DNA from 2 places in the Vibrio sabulosilitoris genome. Region 2 is predicted to be linked to the other one. Evidence: predicted binding sites of a transcription regulator. Region 2 holds the regulator's gene; the other holds the start of a gene.

Region 1 (3,421 bases), on a different replicon from region 2:
GCTTGCTCAACCATTTTCTTACGACTGAAAATTAGGTGGCGGCGTTTTCCGCCTACTTGACGCCAGAGCACTGCGCTACGAATTCCCGAAAGGAGCAGGGCACGCACACGCTGCTGCGTGCCGGTCTGTTGCAAGACCGCTGGGGTGCCGGTCACTTGGATACGAGGACCGATTGGGCTGATCACATCCAGGTAGACGCTGGCGAGGTTGCTGATCATCTGCTCATCGAAGAGGTCATAATGATCGAGTTGACGTTCAAGCATGCTCAAGCGGTCGCCCAGTTGTGCCATTGAGTCACGACGGGCATGCAGTTTACGCTCAAGTGCCATCAAACTGATGATATAACGGGTGATTTCGCTACCCGCTGGCGAGTTATCGATCCCCTTTACCAGGCACTCTAGACCCAGACGCAGGTCTGACTCGCGGCCGTAAACGCCAAGCGTGCTGCTTGGGTTAACATTGAGGATCGCTTTTAGAGAAGTTTCAAACGCGGCGGAATCGCAGGTCCCATTCTTAGCCACTTCTTGGACGAGGGATACTGCTTGGCAGATACCGGCAAAGGCAATCGTGCGGTCGTATAGATCATGTGCCACGTTTTACTTCTCCTTAAAAACTAACTAGCTAACAATCAAAAATCTCAAACCGCTATCGCCAGTTGTGCTGGCGATAGCGATGGGTTTAGATGCGCTCTTCGATGATGCCGCCACCAAGACAAACCTCGCCTTGATAGAACACCGCTGATTGACCTGGGGTCACAGCAACTTGTGGGTCATCAAATAGCACCTTGATGGTGTTCTCATCCACAGGAACCACGGTACATGGGATGTCGGTTTGACGGTAGCGTGTTTTCACTGAGCACTTGAATGGCTCTGTGATCGCGCTGCGGTCAACCCAATGCAGTTGAGATGCAACCAGGCCGTTAGATTTAAGCAGTGGATGATCGGCGCCCTGTACTGCAATCAGTACGTTACGCTCAAGATCTTTGCCTGCTACATACCACGGATCTTCGTTGCCACCGCCGCCTTTTTGCCCACCGATGTGTAGGCCTTTGCGTTGACCTAGCGTGTGGTACATCAGACCTTGGTGCTCACCAATTTCTTTACCCTCAGGCGTTTCAATTTTACCCGGTTGCGCTGGCAAATAGCGAGACAAGAAGTCCGTAAATTTGCGCTCACCGATAAAACAGATGCCGGTCGAGTCTTTCTTCTTAGCTGTGATCAAGTCTTGCTCTTCAGCAATACGGCGTACTTCTGGTTTCTCTAGATCACCGACCGGGAATAGGCTACGTGCCACTTGGTCGCTGCTCAGAGTGTAAAGGAAGTAACTTTGATCTTTGTTGCCGTCTAAGCCGCGCAGCATTTGCGGCTTTTCACCATTCTCAGGGAATGAGCGACGCACGTAGTGACCCATTGCAATGTAGTCAGCATCGAGCACGTCATCTGCAAAGTCCAAGAAGGCTTTAAATTTGATTTCTTTGTTACATAGAATATCTGGGTTCGGGGTACGACCTGCTTTGTATTCGGCAAGGAAGTACTCAAACACGTTGTCCCAGTACTCGGCAGCAAAGTTGATGGTGTGTAGGTGAATACCTAGCTTGTCACAGACCGCCTGAGCATCGGCAAGGTCTTCTGCAGCTGTACAGTATTCTTCATTGTCGTCTTCTTCCCAGTTCTTCATGAACAGGCCTTCCACCTGGTAACCTTGTTGCTTCAAAAGGTAGGCAGAAACAGACGAATCTACACCGCCGGACATACCGACAATTACTTTTTTATCGCTGTTAGCAGAACGGTTTTCTGACATTACATAACACCACTAGATTTAACTGGACGGTGATTCTAACAGAAACTATTTCAGGGTGACAGTTCCGAGATCGAAATCACAATTCTCCTGTATTTCGCCTTGTCCCTACCACTCCTTAACAGGGTCTTTTGCTCAGGCACGCGGATTGTAACTGAGTAAAATAATAAAGCAAACGTTTGCGTTGATTTGATTAATTGATGTACGTCACACAGAGGAGTAAACTGCCGTTTTTTCGACTTCCAGAGCAGACCCGAAATGAAATTTCCAGGCCAGCGCAAATCAAAGCACTATTTTCCAGTTCACGCCCGTGACCCACTAGTCAGTCAATCTCAAGAAGATAAGACTATGGCGGGTACCCACATTATCGGTATTGACCAAACCTTGGTTGATATTGAAGCTAAGGTCACCACGGACCTAATTGAGAAATACGGCCTGAGTAAGGGACACTCTTTGGTGGTTGATGATCAAACCGCTGAGGCGCTGTATAACGAGCTTAAGCAATCTGGGCTAATCACCAACGAATACGCAGGCGGCACGATTGGTAACACCCTGCACAATTACTCGGTGCTTGCCGATGATCGCTCAACGCTGCTTGGCGTGATGAGCCAGGATATCAAAATTGGCAGCTACGGTTACCGCTATCTATGTAACACCTCGAGCCGAGTGGACCTCAACCACCTACAAGGTGTGGATGGTGCGATTGGTCGCTGTTTCACTCTGATCACTGAAGATGGTGAGCGCACGTTTGCAATCAGTGAAGGTCAGATGAACCAGCTTCACCCTGAGAGCATTCCAGAAGAAATCTTTGCTACGGCTTCTGCACTAGTGCTGACGGCTTATTTGGTGCGCTGTAAATCAGGTGACCCAATGCCGGCGGCGACAATGAAGGCAATCGAGTACGCGAAAAAGTACGACGTGCCAGTAGTGTTAACGCTTGGCACCAAGTTCGTTATCCAAGATGACCCAGAATACTGGCAAGCGTTTTTGCGTGACCACGTGACCGTTGTTGCGATGAATGAAGATGAGGCTGAGGCACTAACGGGTGAAGCTGATCCACTAGCGGCCTCTGACAAGACCCTAGAGTGGGTTGATTTGGTGCTGTGCACGGCAGGCCCAGTTGGTCTGTTTATGGCCGGTCATACAGAAGAAGAGAGCAAGCGTGAAACCTCGCTGCCACTGCTGCCGGGGTCAATTGCTGAGTTTAACCGCTATGAGTTTAGCCGTCCGGTAGCCAAGGATCTATGTGATAACCCAATCAAGGTTTACTCACATATTGCACCGTATATGGGTGGCCCAGAGAAGATCAAGAATACCAATGGCGCTGGTGACGCAGCATTGTCAGCCTTGCTGCATGATATGGCGGCCAACAAATACCACCGCGAGAACGTGCCAAACTCTAGCAAGCATGCCCATGCTTTCTTGACTTACTCGTCTTTCTCTCAGGTTTGTAAGTACTCAAACCGTGCCAGCTATGAGGTGCTAGCTCAGCACTCACCACGCCTATCGAAAGGTCTTCCTGAGCGTGAAGACAGCTTAGAAGAGGCGTACTGGGAGCGTTAAACCACAGGGGCGGGGAGCGAGTACACCTTGTTTCAAGAAGCTCAGGTTGCGAGGAGCGAGT
Region 2 (3,421 bases):
TTGCTGCTGAGGGATCACCGACCAGTGGGTGCCTCTGAGTGCTCCTTCTAGAGAGTAGAGCAGCTCAAGGTTAACCGGTACAGTGTGGGTTTCCTGAATCGCGCGATAAGCGTTAACAGAGCCCGCTTCCTCGAGCTCAGAAACACTACCTATCCCTGCTTTTTTGAGCATTCTTTCCGTCGCAAGGCGCAGATTAGGTAAATCTTTAAGGCGCTGCGGCTTGGCGGTTTCTTGCTTAATTTTATCTTTTTTTGCGGCATCGAGAGCCACTGTTGCCATCTCAAGCAGACGCTGGGGATTCTCTAGGCAATCCTCAGCAAGTTGAAAATACTTAGTAACAACAGGAAAGCCCTTCTTCTCATAAACATAAGGTTCGAGGCCTTTGGCGGTAATTTCGGCATCTAATTCACTGCATTTGCGAATGTGCAAACGATTGCTAACGATGAGTGCAAACATTGCATCATCGACAAAAACGCCGAATCCGCCGAACATTGATCGCGATTTTACGCTCCCTAGTTGCTCAAATAAACGCATTGAGTCTTTTAAAATTGGTCTATCCATGGTTTTGTAAATCTCGGTAGTGAAACAACAGCCACCTAAATTCAGGCCCGAGAATTTAGCAAAAACGACGCGACACTTACATGAAGCAGGTAAATGAAGGGTCTTTTCACCGTCGGCAACCCCGCTACCTTTCTTCAAAAACGAGAGTTTTCACCCAAGTAATTGAAGGGTAAGGCCGGAGGCTTTGCGTCCCACCCTTTCAGATGGTTTGCCCTGTGCGTGGCATACGCCAAAATCATAATAAAAAGCTGGGCTGATATCACACATTTACTAACCGTAACGTGATATTAGTCCCAAAAAAGACTGGTCAATTCTTTTCAATTACACACTAACCGTGTAGGCATTTGATTTTGCTTCAAAAATTAATCTAAATTATTGATATCTTTGACGGTTAGTCGCTCTACGACCTCTGGGTGCATCTCAAAAACTCGCTTTTCATGCTCCTTGTTTTTGATTCTTTCTAACAGGATCTCAAAGGCATTTTTACCCACACGTCGTTTCGGTTGGTGTACGGTGGTCAGTGGTGGAGAGAAGTACTCGGCCAGCTCGATATTGTCATAACCGATCACAGACATATCTTCAGGGATACGAATACCGTTTTCCTGCAAGCGACTCATAAGACCAAGTGCCATGGTGTCATTAAAACAGAATACCGCGGTCGGCTTTTCATCCATTGCAGCGATCTTGTCCGCGGCAAGGACGGCAGTGTCACACTCAAAGTTGCCCTCAAGGATCCAATCCTCAACCACATTGAGGTTCGCCTCATCCATCGCGCGGCGAAAGCCGCTAATACGCTCCATACACGCAGCCTTTTCAAAGTGGCCGCTAAGGCAAGCAATCTTTTGGTGGCCCTTATCAATTAGAAACTTGGTCGCAAGGTAACCGCCCTCTTCAGAGTTATCAATGATTTTGTCAGCTTGAGAGGTTTCAGGGCCCCAGTCCATGATTACTTTTGGAATGTTAGGGTGGCTATCGAGCATCTCGTTGAGCTCTTCAGTCAAGTCTGAACACATGACCAGAATGCCATCGACACGTTTTTCGGCCAGCATACGAATATAATCGCGCTGTTTCTCGTAAATACCACCGGTGTTACACAAAATTAGGGTGTAGCCCTGACGGTAACAGTAACTCTCGACACCATCAATGACCTCAGAGAAAAACAGGTTAGTGGACTGAGTGACGAGCATGCCGATGGTACGGGTTGAATTACACTTCAAACTACGCGCCACCGCACTAGGAGCGTAATTAAGCTCCTTCACCGCTTGGTTTACTTTTTCTTGGGTAGCCTCAGCAACGAATCGGGTCTTATTGATAACGTGCGATACCGTTGTGGTAGAGACACCAGCAAGACGTGCGACATCTTTAATAGTGGCCATTGGTGTGTTCCTTAATAGTACTTATGGTTACCGCACAGATCTCAAGCGTTCGAACGTATCATGGTGAGGGAAATGCGGTATTCGCTAAGGGGTAAACAAAAAAACCGCTTTTACGAAAGCGGCTAAAAATATCCGAACATTTTAGACTGCTATCGTTTGCGGTGCAAACTTAATCGCCAATTGGGCTAACTTTCCTCGCCCAATAAGTAAAGACAGTCCAGCTTGAGAAAGGCGAGCAGTAACTCACTTACTGCAGCATAGAACCCAAACTGGTCGCGTTTTTTACATAAGGCGCAAAATTGAGGTACCCAAGTGAGCAGGTATTGGCGGATAAATTGTTCTTGCTCAGCAAAAGCCTGTTCAAGGTGGCGCTCCTGCTCGAGTTCATTCGAGCGAATGATGAGGTTGCCAAGAAAATCGAGCTCGACACCGAGGTGATCTGGGGGCTCATTCAAACCTTGGGAGACTTGAATATTATGCTCAGCGAGAAGTTGCTTCATTTTCAGGGCTGGTTGGCCATTGAGCATATGTTCAGGATCCAGATATACCGAGGCATAAGGTAAGGCCCCTTCTTTATCAGACTTAAGGAACAAGTCGCAAAAATCAGCGGCGAGTTCCAATTGAGCGTCTTCCCTGTCTTGCAGGCGATTGAGCGTATCAATAAAGTTTGCCACGGGTTGCTTTAACTGTGGGTTCTCCTCCAAGCCACTCAGAAATGCGCGAATTTCTGGACTTTGGTACTGGGCAAGATCTTTGTCGTCCAGCTCTCGACTGAACAGGCTTGAGAGCCACCAGTAGATCTCTGCTCGCTTATCATTAAACGCTTTCACTTCTTCAATCACGACCAACCCCACATCTCGTTCACTATGTTGATAAGTATAACTAATTTCTAAATAGTGGCATGGAGCAATAATGAGAGTAATAGACAAGCATTTCTAGGAGACCTGACGTAATCGATTGTTAGTATGAATAAAAATGCCGCCCGATGAGAGGGCGGCATTTTTGCTGTTTACTGACTTACTTGTTGAAGACACCAAACTGCTTAGCAGCGTAGGCGACCCGCTCTTTGGGTTTAGGGTATTCCGCTGGGAGCTCAAGGTTTTCAATATGCTTCAGTCGCGGAAGCAAGCCACTGCCGTTGGCAATTTGGATCGCTAATCCTGGACGAGCATTCAACTCCAGCACCATTGGCCCTTCTTCTTTATCCAGAACCATATCAGTACCCATATAACCAAGCCCAGTCATCTCCCAGGCACTCGCGGCAAGTTCAAGCAGACGCTCCCAGTGTGGGACTTGCAGTTGACTGAGCTCTTGGCCAGTGTCTGGGTGGTGCTCAACCGGTTGGTCAAACTGTACTGCGCGGACGGCGCGCCCTGTGGCGATATCAATACCAATCCCGACGGCGCCTTGGTGCAAGTTTGCTTTGCCATCTGAAGCAGTGGTTGAGCAGCGCATCATGGCCATGACAGGGTAGCCTTTGAACA

What was found. The regulator PurR, encoded in region 2, represses purine synthesis genes. The targets are predictions, from matches to a motif close to TNANGNAAACGTTTNCNTNA.
Region 1: the regulator PurR is predicted to act here: its motif matches at 1,965-1,984, upstream of ACZ5R2_RS07585 (inosine/guanosine kinase).

What each region holds. Positions count from the first base shown of each region.
Region 1 covers NZ_AP029599.1:1,584,015-1,587,435, forward strand. The annotation lists gene hflD (high frequency lysogenization protein HflD) at 1-593, opposite strand, end outside; gene mnmA (tRNA 2-thiouridine(34) synthase MnmA) at 679-1,800, opposite strand; gene ACZ5R2_RS07585 (inosine/guanosine kinase) at 2,056-3,360, shown strand.
Region 2 covers NZ_AP029600.1:1,470,196-1,473,616, reverse strand. The annotation lists gene ACZ5R2_RS22060 (TfoX/Sxy family DNA transformation protein) at 1-561, opposite strand, end outside; cyclic di-GMP riboswitch class I at 673-784, opposite strand; gene purR (HTH-type transcriptional repressor PurR) at 924-1,937, opposite strand; gene torD (molecular chaperone TorD) at 2,123-2,776, opposite strand; gene ACZ5R2_RS22045 (alpha-L-glutamate ligase-like protein) at 2,955-3,421, opposite strand, start outside.